3 regions of the Streptomyces sp. P9-2B-2 genome follow, and region 1 is predicted to be linked to each of the others. Evidence: riboswitches for the same ligand, from Rfam matches in the RefSeq annotation. Region 1 holds a riboswitch; each other region holds the start of a gene.

Region 1 (4,860 bases):
GCCCCGGCAGGGCACCGAGGAGACCGTCGCGCGCATCGACGCCGCGGCCGTCCGTGCCTTCTACGACGCCCACGTCCGGCCCGCCACGGCCACCGCCGTCATCGTCGGTGACCTCACCGGCGTCGACCTCGACGTGGCCCTCGCCGGCACCCTCGGCGCCTGGACCGGCTCCACGGCCGAGCCGCTGACGGCCGCGCCGATCGTCGCCGACGACACCGGCCGGGTAGTGATCGTGGACCGCCCCGGGGCCGTCCAGACGCAGCTGCTCATCGGCCGTATCGGTGCCGACCGGCACGACCGGGTGTGGCCCGCACAGGTCCTCGGCACGTACTGCCTGGGCGGCACCCTCACCTCCCGTCTGGACCGTGTGCTGCGGGAGGAGAAGGGCTACACCTACGGGGTGCGCGCCTTCGGCCAGGTGCTGCGCTCCACCGCCCCCACCTCCCCCGAGGGGTCGACGGGCGCCGCGCTACTGGCCATCAGCGGCTCGGTGGACACCGGCTCCACCGTTCCGGCGCTCGAGGACCTGTGGAAGGTGCTGCGCACCCTCGCGGCAGAGGGGCTGACGGACGAGGAGCGGGATGTCGCCGTGCAGAACCTCGTCGGGGTCGCGCCGCTGAAGTACGAGACCGCGGCGGCCGTCGCGGGCACCCTCGCCGACCAGGTGGAGCAGCAGCTGCCGGATCACTTCCAGGCGCAGTTGTACGCCCGCCTCGTGGAGACCGGCACGGTCGAGGCGACCGCGGCGGCGGTCAACGCCTTCCCCGTGGACCGGCTGGTGACCGTCCTGGTGGGCGACGCGGCACAGATCGCCGAGCCGGTCAAGGCGCTGGGCATCGGTGAGGTGACCGTCGTCAGCGGCTAGTCCCGCCGGTGTGACGGAAGGTCATATGTCGACATGCGGCTCCCGTGGTGCTTATCGGCCACGGGAGCCGCTGTATGTCCGGTTTATCGCGGCTGGTGCCCCGGTTCTTGTGGCATCCCGCACAAAAAAGCTGATCTGTTTGCCGATTGAAAGTTGCCCCGTTTAGCGTCGGTCCGGCTGTTCGTCACAAGTCCGCCACAACAGTGGCACCGGGCAGTCATCGCCGAGTCCCCGTACGGCGCGAGCCAGGGGAGCCGGGGACCCATATGTCCCTTGGGGTGAATCGGGCTCCTCTCCGAGGAGTCCGTAGGAGACCTTCCTGCTCCGAACCCGTCAGCTAACCCGGTAGGCGAGAAGGAGGGAAAGGACAAGCCAGCACATGGCGTTCATCCGTGCCACCGGGAAGCACCGTCGCACGAGCCGTCCCGTCAAGACGGGCCGCAACATCGCCGGCATAGCCACCCTCGCGGCCGGTGGTGTGGTCGCTTCCGTGGCCTCGCCGGCGCTGGCCGCGACGGACGAGGCACGCGCGCACGACACCGGGCTCCAGCAGGCCGTCGTGATGGGGGACGAGCTCGCCAGCCGTGTCGAGGCCCAGGCCGACGCGCAGCAGGCCGACGCCGAGATCGCCGCGGCGCGGGCGAAGGCCGAGGCCGTCGCCAAGAAGCAGGCCGACGAGGCCAAGCGGCGTGCCGAGGCGGCGAAGAAGAAGGCCAAGGCCGCCCACGAGGCCAAGGTGCGAGCCGCCCGCGACGCGGAGCGCAAGCGCCTCAACGCCTTCGTCGCCCCGATTTCCGACTCCTACGTCTCCACCTCCTACAAGGCCTCCAGCGGCCTGTGGTCCTCCGGCAGCCACACCGGTATCGACTTCCACGCGGCCTCCGGCACCAGCGTCCACGCGGTCGGCTCGGGCACCGTCGTCGAGGCCGGCTGGGGCGGCTCGTACGGCAACAACATCGTGATCAAGATGAACGACGGCACGTACACCCAGTACGGCCACCTGTCGTCGCTCGGTGTCTCGGTCGGCCAGCAGGTCACCCCGGGCCAGCAGATCGGCCTCTCCGGCGCCACCGGTAACGTCACCGGCCCGCACCTGCACTTCGAGGCCCGCACCGGCGCCGACTACGGCTCGGACATCGACCCGGTCTCCTACCTGCGCGGGCACGGCGTCAACGTCTGATCCCGCGCCGCGCCGGTGCCGCGTCCCCTACGGGGCCTGCCTCACGCCGAGCGTCCTTCCGGAGCCCCGGTCCCACGGCCGGGGCTTCGGCGTATCCGGAGTGCGGTGCGCGCACGGGTTACGCCGCGGGCCCGCGACTTCCGGCCAAAAGTTATCCATGAATACCCGGACCCCGTCGGAAAAGCCGTGCCGGTCGAATAGAGTCACCGAAAAGTCGCCGACCGGCGGCGTTTCCAGGGGATTACGGCGGAGGCGCGGAAGATGCGAGGCCATATTTCCGCGCATGCGGTGTGCACGGCGATTCGCGACGACATTGTCTCCGGTGCGCTGGCGCCGGGGAGCCGGCTGATCGAGGAGATCCTGGCGGCCCGTTACGGCGTCTCCAGAGTGCCGGTGCGCGAAGCACTGCGCACCCTTCAGTCCGAGGGCTTTGTCACCACCCGCCACCACGCGGGCGCCTGCGTCGCCGAGCCCACCGAGCAGGAGGCGGCCGACCTCCTGGACATCCGCGCCCTGTTGGAGCCACTGGGCGCCGCCCGCGCGGCCGCCCGCCGCAGCCCGGCCCACCTCAAAGTGCTCCGCGGCCTGGTACGGCTCGGCCGCGAGCGGGCCCGTCACGGCAACCCGGCGGATCTGCGCCAACTGGACGGCTGGTTCCACGAAACGCTTGCTCAGGCGGTCGGCAGCCCCAGCCTGACGGCGCTGCTGACCCAACTGCGCCGCAAGATCGAGTGGATGTACACGGTGGAACCCCCGTCCCGGGCCGGCGAGTCCTGGGACGAACACGGCGCGGTGCTGGACGCGGTGGCCCGGGGAGACGCGGAACGGGCGCGCGCCCTGATGGCGGCTCATGTCGAGCGCTCGCTCCCCGTCTACCGGCTGCGGCGCCCCACCGCCCCCGAGGTGAGGGATCCGAAACGACCCGTCAACACGGCACGCGTCCGCCCTTAACATTCGCCCCGTATACAAAGAGGCGCGAAATCGGTAGCTGCGGTGCGCGGCGGTGCGTTATTCGATCCGAGCTCGCATTCGGCATGCCTATTTCCGCCGGCGCTGCGTGTGCTTAATGCTGTGTGCTTTTGCGGGTGGCTCTCAGATCGCGGTCGACCCCGAATAGCGTTCGCCATCGACCCCGGATGGCGGGCGTCGCGGAATTCCCACGTATCCGTCCCCAAGGGGAATGCACGTAGCGAAACGGCCCCGCAGCGGCAACCGATCCGGTCACCGCTGCGGGGCCGCCGCATGCAGCAGAAGCCCTGGCGGACTCAGACGGTCTCGGGAAGCTCCTCGAGACCCTCGGCGACGAGCTTGGCGAGACGGTCCAGCGCCACCTCGGCACCCTCGGCGTCGGAGGCCAGGACGATCTCCTCGCCACCCTGGGCGCCGAGGCCGAGGACCGCGAGCATGGAGGCCGCGTTGACGGGGTTGCCATCGGCCTTGGCGATCGTCATCGGGACGCCGGAGGCGGTGGCCGCACGGACGAAGATCGACGCGGGGCGGGCGTGCAGGCCCTCGGCCCAACCGACATTGACGCGGCGCTCTGCCATGGTGTTGCCCTTCAAAGTCGTGACAGTTGTCTAGACCAGTCTCTCACGCTGCCGGGTGTGGTCCACCGGCCCTGCGTTGCGGCCTGCGCGGCCGTGGGGCCCGGGGGAGGCCCGGCAGGCCGTATGCCCTACGGGGTCCGAGCCTGCCCCGCATCCCGAGCGTACGCGCGCCGGTCAGTTGTCGGTGGCCGGTCGTACGCTGTCCGCATGCAGACGCCGCCGGAGCACGCGTACCCGACCCACTGGGAAGCCGACGTGGTGCTGCGTGACGGCGGCACGGCGCGGATCCGCCCCATCACCCCTGACGACGCCGAGCGGTTGGTCTCCTTCTACGAGCAGGTCTCGGACGAATCGAAGTACTACCGCTTCTTCGCGCCCTACCCGCGCCTGTCCGACCGCGATGTGCACCGTTTCACCCACCACGACTACATCGACCGGGTCGGGCTGGCCGCCACGGTCGGCGGCGAGTTCATCGCCACCGTCCGCTACGACCGGATCAACGACCAGGGCCTGCCCGCCAAGGACCCCGACGACGACCAGGCCGAGGTCGCCTTCCTCGTCCAGGACGCCCACCAGGGCCGCGGCGTCGCCTCCGCCCTCCTGGAGCACATCGCGGCCGTCGCCCGCGAACGCGGCATCCGCCGGTTCGCCGCCGAGGTGCTCCCCGCGAACTCCAAGATGATCAAGGTGTTCACGGACGCCGGCTACACCCACAAGCGCACCTTCGAGGACGGCGTGGTCCGGCTCGAGTTCGACCTGGAGCCGACCGAGCAGTCCATGGCCGTGATGCGCGGGCGGGAGCAGCGCGCCGAGGCCCGCTCCGTACAGCGGCTGCTCGCACCGGGCTCGGTCGCCGTCATCGGCACCGGCCGGGCCCCCGGCGGCCTCGGTCGCACCGCCCTGCGCAGCCTCCTGGACTCCGGCTTCACGGGCCGGGTGCACGCCGTCAATCACGCCTTCCCCGAGGATCTGCGGCGGCTCGACCCGGAAGACGTACCGGCCGTCCGCGCCCTGCGGGAGATCGCCGACCCGGTGGACCTCGCCGTCATCGCCGTCCCCGCGGACAGCGTCCCGGAGGTGATCCGCGACTGCGGCGAGCACGGGGTCCAGGGCGTGCTGGTGCTGTCCTCCGGGTACGCCGAGGCGGGCCCGGACGGGCGGGAGCGGCAGCGCGCCCTGCTCCGGCAGGCCCGGTCCTACGGCATGCGGCTGATCGGGCCCAACGCCTTCGGCCTGATAAACACCGCCCCGGACGTCCGGCTGAACGC
Region 2 (4,860 bases), 1.2 Mb from region 1:
GTAACCAATATCTTCGTCGGCCTGCACATCATCGGCATCGCCTCCCTGCTGGGCGGCTTTCTGACCCAGATGAAGGCGATGAGCGCGGGCACCGCCCGCTTCGTGCCGGCCATGCTGCACGGCGCGCTGACGATGCTGGTCACCGGCATCGTGCTGGTCGGCCTCAACCAGGCCCAGGATCACCCGCTCAACAACATCAAGCTCGGCATCAAGATGGCCGTCCTGGTGGTGATCCTGGCGCTGGTCTACGTCAAGCGGGACGACGAGACGGTCGACAAGGCGCTCTTCGGCGCGGTCGGCGGCCTGACCGTGGCCAACATCTTCATCGCGGTGCTCTGGACCTGACGAGCGCCCCACTACGGCACACCGCGCGGTCCTCGCCTTCGAATCCGGAGGCGACGGCCGCGCGGTGGCGTGTGGGGGGTTGACCGTGGGGGGTGGTCTGGTGGGGGAGCGGGCCGGGGTCAGCCCGGGCGGACGCTCCCGTATATCGGCATGTAGTAGATCGACTCCTCCCGGACGCTGGCGCCCGGCTTCGGAGCGTGGACCATCTTCCCGTCGCCCAGGTACATGCCGACATGGCTGATGTCGTTATAGAAGAAGACCAGGTCGCCGGGCTGAAGATCCTTGGTGGCCACCCGCTGGCCCACCTTGACCTGGTCCCAGGTCGTCCGCGGCAGATCGACACCCGCCGCCTTCCACGCCGCCTGGGTCAGCCCCGAGCAGTCGTAGGACGTGGGTCCGGTCGCGCCCCAGACATACGGCTTGCCGATCTGGGCGCGGGCGAAGGCGAGCGCCTTGGCGCCCTTGCTGGTGGTGGAGTCGCCCGTGGAGCCGCCCGTGGACCCGCCCGTGGAGCCACTACCGGTGGAGCCGCCCGTCGAGCCGCCGCCGTCCTGCTGCCGCTGGCGCTCCCGCTCCTGCTGCTTGCGCGCCTCCTCCGCGGCCCGGCGCTTGGCCGCCGCCTCCTTCTGGCGCTCCAGCTCCGCCAGCCGCGCCTTCTCCTGCGCGGTCAGCCGGGACAGCAGCTGCCGGGCCTCGGCCAGCTTGTCCTGGACGGAGCGCTTGGACTCCTTGAGGGAGGCCTGCGACTCCTGCAACCGCTCCAGGCTGCGGGTCGCCTGGGCGCGCTGCTTGGTGGCCGCCGCCTGCTGCTCCTGGTAGTCGGTGACGGCCTGCTTCTGCCGGCCGGTCAGCCGCTCCATGAGGTGGTTGCGGTCGACGAACTGCTGCGGGTCCTTGGCGAGCATCAGCTGCGCCGTCGGGTTCATGCCGCCGGTCCGGTACTGCGCCGAGGCAAAGGTGCCCAACAGGCGCCGGGACTCGTTCATCTTCTCGGCGCGCTTGGCGGAGGCGTCGAGCAGACTGTCCACGGTGTGGCGCTGGCCGTCGGCGCGCTCCTTGGCGGCGTTGTATTTCTGGGTGGCCACTTCGGCCTGGTGGTAGAGGTCGTCGACCTTCTGTTTGACCTCTTCGACGGTGGGCTTGGGCGCCCTGGGGGCCGCTTCGGCGGACTGCGAGAGCAGGGTGACCGAGGCGAGGGCGGCGGTGGTGAGGCCGGCCGCCGTACGGCGGCCTGTGGGTGAGGCGAGAACGCTGGTGCGCGGCTTGCGATGCGACGCCAAGGCCGGCAACTCCTTCCGTGGACCGCCTACCGGGTTAGCTGTCGGGTTCGGGCGGTGTCGCTGACGGAAGGCTTGCCCTACGGTCCGGACGTCCACTGGCGACGGCCGTACGGATCGATTCACCCCGGTGGTGCTGGTGGGTCCCCGGCTCCGGGTGCCTGAGGGCAGGGCCGGACTCGGCGTCGGCGGCCCGTGCGAACCTGTCGTTCGCGGGGAGGCGGGCTGCCTGAGCGAGGACGTTAGCCAACTCGTGTGGCTTCTGTGAAGGCTGATGTTCGATATGCCCGAAACCTTTTCGTGACCTGAACGCGATGCGGGGGTTGTTGTGGCAGATGTCGGATTCGGGTAGACGAAGCGCCGCCCGCCCGGCGCCCGGCCGCCGGCCTCCTGACCTGGCGCTGCGCGGGGGGCCGCCCGGTGGTGGCGCGCAATCCGCCACTCCGCGGCGGACTGTCAGTGCGGCGGCCTAGACTCGGTGGGCGATGAGCAGCCTCTTTGACGACAGCTTCCTGGCGGACCTCGGCCACAAGGGCGAGGAGGAGCACCCCCCGCCCCCCGAGGACGAGCACGGCCCGGCCCCGGAGGACGAGCACGGCCCGGCCCCGGAGGAGATCCCCGCCGACCTCTTCGGCGGGAGGTTCGACGCGCCCGCGCCCAGGGAGCCGTACTACCGCGACGGCGCCGCCCGCCCCGCCATCGACCCGGCGGCGCTGCTGGAGGGGCTCAACGACGAGCAGAAGGCCGCCGTGGTGCACACGGGCGGTCCGCTGCTGATCGTCGCCGGTGCCGGCTCCGGCAAGACCCGGGTGCTGACCCACCGCATCGCGCATCTGCTCGCCGAGCGCCATGTACACCCCGGCCAGATCCTCGCGATCACGTTCACCAACAAGGCCGCCGGTGAGATGAAGGAGCGCGTCGAGGAGCTGGTCGGCCCGCGCGCGAACGCCATGTGGGTCTCCACCTTCCACAGCGCCTGCGTCCGCATCCTGCGCCGCGAGTCCAAGAAGCTGGGCTTCACCTCGTCCTTCTCGATCTACGACGCCGCCGACTCCAAGCGCCTGATGGCCCTGGTCTGCCGCGATCTGGATCTGGACCCCAAGCGCTACCCGCCCAAGTCCTTCAGCGCGAAGATCTCCAACCTCAAGAACGAGCTCATCGACGAGGAGACCTTCGCCGGCACCGCTGCCGATGGTTTTGAGAAGACGCTCGCCGAGGCGTACGCGATATACCAGGCACGGCTGCGCGAGGCCAACGCCCTGGACTTCGACGACATCATCATGACCACGGTCAATCTGCTCCAGGCCTTCCCGGACGTCGCCGAGCACTACCGCCGCCGCTTCCGCCATGTCCTCGTCGACGAGTACCAGGACACCAACCACGCCCAGTACACCCTCGTGCGCGAACTGGTCGGCCCCGCGGAAACCGCCGCCGAGCTGTGCGTCGTCGGTGACGCCGACCAGTCGATCTACGCCTTCCGCGGCGCCACGATCCGCAACATCCTCCAGTTCGAGGAGGACTACCCGGACGCGACCACGATCCTGCTGGAGCAGAACTACCGCTCCTCGCAGACGATCCTGTCCGCCGCCAACGCCGTCATCGAGCGCAACGAGAACCGCCGCCCCAAGAACCTCTGGACGGACGCCGGCGCCGGCCCCAAGATCACCGGCTATGTCGCCGACACCGAGCACGACGAGGCCCAGTTCGTCGCCGACGAGATCGACCGGCTGACGGACGCCAAGGACGCCAAGGCCGGCGATGTCGCCGTCTTCTACCGCACCAACGCCCAGTCCCGGGTCTTCGAAGAGATCTTCATCCGGGTCGGGCTGCCCTACAAGGTCGTCGGCGGGGTGCGCTTCTACGAGCGCAAGGAGGTCCGCGATGTGCTCGCCTATCTGCGGGTGCTCAGCAACCCCGAGGACACCGTCCCGCTGCGCCGCATCCTGAACGTGCCCAAGCGCGGCATCGGCGACCGCGCCGAGGCGATGATCGACGCCCTGTCGGGGCGCGAGAAGATCACCTTCCCGCAGGCACTGCGCCGGGTCGACGAGGCATACGGCATGGCGGCCCGGTCCGCCAACGCCGTCAAGCGCTTCAACGTCCTCATGGAGGAGCTGCGGACCATCGTCGAGTCCGGCGCCGGCCCCGCCACCATCCTGGAAGCGGTCCTGGAGCGTACGGGCTACCTCGCCGAGCTCCAGGCCTCCACCGACCCCCAGGACGAGACCCGGATCGAGAACCTCCAGGAACTCGCCGCCGTGGCCCTGGAGTTCGAGCAGGACCGCGGCGAGGCCGCGACAGAGGGGGCTGCCGCCCCGGGTCCCGGCACCCTCTCGGACTTCCTGGAGCAGGTCGCGCTGGTCGCCGACTCCGACCAGATCCCGGACGAGGACGAGGAAGGCAGCGGCGTCATCACCCTCATGACGCTGCACACCGCCAAGGGCCTGGAATTCCCGACCGTCTTCCTGACCGGCATGGAGGACGGCGTCTTCCCGCACATGCGCTCGCTGGGCCAGACCAAGGAGCTGGAGGAGGAGCGCCGGCTGGCCTATGTCGGCATCACCCGCGCCCGCGAGCGGCTCTACGTCACCCGCTCGACGATGCGCAGCGCCTGGGGCCAGCCCTCGTACAACCCGCCCTCCCGGTTCCTGGAGGAGATCCCGGTCGACTACGTGGAGTGGAAGCGGACGGGCCCGGCGACGCCCTCCGCCTCCATGGGCGGCCTGTCGGCGGGCGGCGGAGGCGGCTTCGGCTCCTCCTTCTCGTCGTCGCGCGCCAAGGGCCCCAGCGGCTTCGCGACCCGCCGCTCCCAGGACCGCCCGGCGGCCTCGCTGGCCATCGGCGACCGCGTCACGCACGACAGCTTCGGCCTCGGCACGGTCGTCGGCGTCAAGGGCAGCGGCGACAACGCCGAGGCGACGATCGACTTCGGCGGCGAGAAGCCCAAGCGGCTGCTGCTGCGGTATGCGCCGGTGGAGAAGCTGTAACGAAAGCCGGAAGCCCCCGGGGACATACCTCGGGGGCTTCGACGGAGCCGTCGGAGGTCAGTTCGGGTCGAGGCCGTGGTCGCGCAGCCACGGCAGCGGGTCGACCGCCGCGCCGCCGCCGGGACGCACCTCGAAGTGCAGATGCGGTCCGGTGGAATTGCCGGAGTTGCCCGAATAGGCAATCTGGTCACCGGCCTTGACCGACCCGGAGCGGATCTTGGTGCTGCTGAGGTGGCAGTACCACGTCTCGG
Region 3 (4,860 bases), 3.0 Mb from region 1:
ATCGGTCGAAGCGGCGATGTGGGGGACCGTTGTATACGGTGCCGCTCGCGTGCGTCGGCCGGCCGGAAGCCTCGTCGAGCAGCTCGAAGAGCTCGTCGACAACTCAACCGCCGCGCGAAAGGCATCCGCATGCGTTCCGGGAACGGCCGACATCGTCGCCCCCGTCAGGCACCGGCCATCTTTGTCACGGCGGGAGTGACCGGCGCCGGCTTCGCCCTCCCCCTCCTCGGGGCGAGCGGCGCACACGCCGCCGACACCGCGACCTGGGACAAGGTCGCCCAGTGCGAGAGTGCAGGCGTGTGGAGCGCCGCCTCGGGCAACGGCTACTACGGCGGCCTCCAGCTGACCCAGGAGATGTGGGACGACTACGGCGGCTCGGCCTACGCCTCGCGCCCCGACTACGCCAGTCGCTCCCAGCAGATCGCCGTGGCCGAGTCGATCCTCGACGACCGCGGGCCGGACGCCTGGCCGAGCTGCGCCGTGAACGCGGGGCTGACCGGCGACGGCAAGGCCCCGGAGGTCGACCCCGGCAGCACCAGCACCCCCGCGCCCGACCCGTCGGACTCGCAGGGCTCCCTCGACCCCTGGGACACCTCCGGTTCCCACGACCACGGGGACTCCGCCGGCAAGGACGACGCGCCGCGCGATGAGCAGGGCGACGAGCAGGACAGGCGGCCGTCCGACGCGACGCCCTCGCCCGACGCCTCGGACTCCGGCGAGCCCGGCGACGCGTCCACGAGCCCGGAGCCGTCCGACCCGGCCACGCCCGGCGACCGGGACGACGACCACGACCCGTCGCAGTCCGCCGACCCGTCCGACGACGCCCCGTCCGACGACGACGCGTCCGGCAGCCCCTCCACGGACCCGTCCGGGGACGGCAGCCGCACGGACAGCACCGGCACGCCCCGCGAGGTGCCCGCCAAGGGCAAGCACCGCGGTGAGGCGGGCGACGAGGGCGCCAAGGACGACGACGGCAGGTCCGGCGGCCGGCACGCCTCGCGCGGCGATGACGCGCACCGTACGGGCCCGGCGGCCGGCGGCGACTACACGGTGCGCCCGGGTGACAGCCTGTCAGCCATCGCCACGGCCCACCGGCTGCCCGGCGGCTGGGCCGCGCTCTACGACCGCAACGAGGGCGTCATCGGGTCCGACGCGGACCTGATCCAGCCCGGTCAGCAGCTCGATCTCGGGCGGAACGCAGGGTAGTTCGGCACCCTTCGCCCTCTTTTGGGAAAGTGAGACAAGGGTCTCGTTGACTCTCGTGGGGTCCGGTGTGCTCAACACCGGCATACCGGGCCCCACCTGCGGATACGTAATCAACCCGTGATCAAAAGCGGTCAACTTGGTTCAGATGGTGGGGTTTGAACCCCAGGGGTATTACTGCTTAACGTCAGGATCGCTCGCCAAAGCGAGCCCCTCGATCACGCGCCGAATCCTGCCGGTGGTCGAAGGCACTTGACGCGCAAGCGCCGAAGGCAGGAGCGGGGGACCCAAGGTAAGTGCCGGCCCCGCCCGTGAAAACGGGTCAACCGGCTTGGGGTGAAGCCAGGTGCGCTTGCGTACCGGGCCGGGCGACTCATCAGCCCGAACCCGACAGCTCACCTCGTAGGCGTCGGTGAGGAAACGAACGAACCATGCTGATCTTCAAGGGCAAGCACCGTCGTCCCTCCAAGGCCGTCCGCGTCGCCACCCTCGCCGGTGTGGCCAGTGCCGCCGTGGCCGTCCCGATGATGGGTGCCACCTCCGCCTCCGCCGCCTCCGTCGCCACCTGGGACAAGGTCGCCCAGTGCGAGTCCGGCGGCAACTGGTCGATCAACACCGGTAACGGCTACTTCGGTGGCCTCCAGTTCTCCAACTCCAGCTGGGCCGCCGCCGGTGGTACCAAGTACGCGCCGCGCGCCGACCTGGCCAGCAAGGCCCAGCAGATCTCCGCCGCCGAGAAGCTCCTCGCCATCCAGGGCCCGGGCGCCTGGTCCTGCGCCGGTGCGGGCAACCTGACCGCCGGTGGTCCGTCCCCCGACGTCGACACCTCCGCGCAGACCAAGTCCGCGCCGAAGCAGGAGTCGGCCAAGCCGGAGGTCAAGAAGGCCCCGTCCCAGGACCGTGCCTCGCGCTCCGCCGAGCGCAAGTCCACCGGCCACGGCAACTACACCGTCAAGGCGGGCGACACCCTCGCCAAGATCGCCAAGGCGCACGGCACCAACTGGAAGTCGGTCTACGAGGCCAACAAGTCGGTCATCGGCGGCAACCCGAACCTGATCATGCCGGGTCAGCAGCTCAACGTCTGAGCCGGAGCTCACCGGGGCTCCTGAGGGCCCGAGCGGCGGGCCCCCTTTCCCTCCGTGAGACCGCCCCGTCACGGCGCGCCCTTCCCCCCAGCGCGCCGTGGCGGGGCTTCTCCCGTTCCGGGCCGCACCGGGCCCGCACCCGGCGCGCGCCGCCCGGCGGCAGGCCGCTGACCGGCGCCGTTCCGCGACTTCTCCCGCTCGGCGAACAATGTGCCAAACGTCCCGCCCGCTGGGCCTTTGGGCAGGTTTTCGGGGGTGTTCCGTCCCACGGAGCGGGCCAAGGGCAGGCGGACGAGCCCGGGGCCGTTAGGCTCATGCGCAGAACGCCAGACACCCACGAAGGAGACAACGTGCCGTCGATCGACGTCGTCGTAGCCCGCGAAATTCTCGACTCGCGAGGTAATCCCACGGTCGAGGTCGAGGTCGGCCTCGACGACGGCAGCACCGGCCGTGCCGCCGTCCCGTCCGGCGCCTCCACCGGCGCCTTCGAGGCCATCGAGCTCCGCGACGGCGACCCGAACCGCTACCTCGGCAAGGGCGTCGAGAAGGCCGTCCTGGCCGTCATCGAGCAGATCGGCCCGGAGCTCGTCGGCTACGACGCGACCGAGCAGCGGCTGATCGACCAGGCGATGTTCGACCTGGACGCCACCGACAACAAGGGCTCGCTCGGCGCCAACGCCATCCTCGGCGTCTCCCTCGCCGTCGCGCACGCCGCCTCCGAGGCCAGCGACCTTCCGCTGTTCCGCTACCTCGGCGGCCCGAACGCGCACGTCCTGCCCGTCCCGATGATGAACATCCTCAACGGTGGGTCGCACGCCGACTCCAACGTGGACATCCAGGAGTTCATGATCGCCCCGATCGGCGCGGAGTCCTTCTCCGAGGCGCTGCGCTGGGGCACCGAGGTCTACCACACCCTCAAGAAGGTCCTGAAGGAGCGCGGCCTGTCCACCGGTCTCGGTGACGAGGGTGGCTTCGCCCCGAACCTGGGCTCCAACCGTGAGGCCCTCGACCTCATCCTGGAGGCCATCAAGCAGGCCGGTTACGCCCCCGGCCAGGACATCGCGCTCGCGCTGGACGTCGCCGCCTCCGAGTTCTACAAGGACGGCAAGTACCAGTTCGAGGGCAAGGACCGCTCGGCCGCCGAGATGACCGAGTACTACGAGGAGCTGGTCGCGGCCTACCCGCTGGTCTCCATCGAGGACCCGCTGTTCGAGGATGACTGGGCCGGCTGGAAGGTCATCACCGACAAGCTCGGCGCCAAGGTGCAGCTGGTCGGCGACGACCTGTTCGTCACCAACCCCGAGCGCCTGGCCCGCGGCATCGAGGAGGGCTCCGCCAACTCGCTGCTGGTGAAGGTCAACCAGATCGGCTCGCTGACCGAGACCCTGGACGCCGTCGAGCTGGCCCAGCGCAACGGCTTCAAGTGCATGATGTCGCACCGCTCCGGTGAGACCGAGGACGTCACCATCGCCGACCTCGCCGTCGCCACCAACTGCGGCCAGATCAAGACCGGCGCCCCGGCCCGCTCCGAGCGCGTCGCCAAGTACAACCAGCTGCTGCGCATCGAGGAGATCCTCGACGACGCCGCGGTCTACGCCGGCCGCTCCGCCTTCCCGCGCTTCCGCCACGGCAGCTGACGAAGACGGCCCGCTGCCAGGCCGGACAGGGCAGCAGGGGCTGAACGGGCGAGGCAATCGCCCCGCGCCCCGTACGTCCCCGGCGACGGTCCCGTACCGTTGCCGGGGACGTACCTGCTTGAAGCAGTCAGGCGTCCGTCAGTGAAGGGGAGACGACGTGCCCGCGGACCGGTTCTCGACCGCGACCCGACTCAAGGCGCTCGGCGAGCAGGCCGCCGCCCGCGTCTACCGCGCCCGGCCGCCCCGCCGCAACCGCCTCACCGGCCGTGCCGCCCTGCTGGCGCTGGTGATGTGCTCCCTGGTCGTCGCGCTCGCGTATCCCATAAGGCAGTACGTCTCCCAGCGCTCCGACATCGCCGAGCAGCGCCGTAAGGCCCAGGACGCCGGTGCGGCGCTGGACCGGCTGCGCGAGCAGAAGGCCCGCTGGCAGGACCCCGCGTTCGTACGCCAGCAGGCCCGCCGGCATCTGCACTACGTCCTGCCGGGCGAGGCCGGATACATCGTCCCGGACGGCTCCGGCACCGGCCCCGCACCCAAGGGGGCGCGGGCGGCGCAGCGCCCCTGGTACGAGAATCTGTGGGACGCCGTCGACGCCGCCGACAAGCGGTGACGCCGGCCCGTACCGCTCGCGGGCGGCAGCCCGTACCGTCGACAGCGGACGGCTCGCCGCGCCGCACCGTCCCCTCCACACCACTCACCTCATCGAAAGCGCACATGGACACGCCCCCGCCCCAGACCGAGCCCACCGAGCCCACCGCCGCGGACATCGCCGCCTTCAAGCAGCAGCTCGGCCGCCCGCCCCGCGGGCTGCGCGCCATCGCGCACCGCTGCCCCTGCGGCCAGCCGGATGTCGTCGAGACGGCGCCGCGCCTGGAGGACGGCACTCCCTTCCCCACGCTCTACTACCTCACCTGCCCGCGCGCGGCCTCCGCGAT

What was found. Region 1 has a riboswitch for cyclic di-AMP ahead of QT196_RS29715 (M23 family metallopeptidase). Riboswitches for the same ligand answer to the same signal wherever they lie in the genome.
Region 2: another riboswitch for cyclic di-AMP. It lies ahead of QT196_RS24620 (C40 family peptidase); the one in region 1 lies ahead of QT196_RS29715 (M23 family metallopeptidase).
Region 3: another riboswitch for cyclic di-AMP. It lies ahead of QT196_RS16085 (transglycosylase family protein); the one in region 1 lies ahead of QT196_RS29715 (M23 family metallopeptidase).

The regions. Positions count from the first base shown of each region.
Region 1 covers NZ_CP129126.1:6,740,222-6,745,081, forward strand. The annotation lists gene QT196_RS29710 (pitrilysin family protein) at 1-865, shown strand, start outside; cyclic di-AMP (ydaO/yuaA leader) riboswitch at 1,077-1,232, shown strand; gene QT196_RS29715 (M23 family metallopeptidase) at 1,245-2,045, shown strand; gene QT196_RS29720 (GntR family transcriptional regulator) at 2,307-2,996, shown strand; gene QT196_RS29725 (HPr family phosphocarrier protein) at 3,311-3,592, opposite strand; gene QT196_RS29730 (bifunctional GNAT family N-acetyltransferase/acetate--CoA ligase family protein) at 3,800-4,860, shown strand, end outside.
Region 2 covers NZ_CP129126.1:5,586,842-5,591,701, forward strand. The annotation lists gene QT196_RS24615 (hypothetical protein) at 1-345, shown strand, start outside; gene QT196_RS24620 (C40 family peptidase) at 465-1,625, opposite strand; cyclic di-AMP (ydaO/yuaA leader) riboswitch at 1,633-1,817, opposite strand; gene pcrA (DNA helicase PcrA) at 2,108-4,609, shown strand; gene QT196_RS24630 (peptidoglycan DD-metalloendopeptidase family protein) at 4,667-4,860, opposite strand, start outside.
Region 3 covers NZ_CP129126.1:3,709,066-3,713,925, reverse strand. The annotation lists gene QT196_RS16090 (transglycosylase family protein) at 130-1,206, shown strand; cyclic di-AMP (ydaO/yuaA leader) riboswitch at 1,458-1,627, shown strand; gene QT196_RS16085 (transglycosylase family protein) at 1,635-2,288, shown strand; gene eno (phosphopyruvate hydratase) at 2,639-3,925, shown strand; gene QT196_RS16075 (septum formation initiator family protein) at 4,083-4,535, shown strand; gene QT196_RS16070 (DUF501 domain-containing protein) at 4,640-4,860, shown strand, end outside.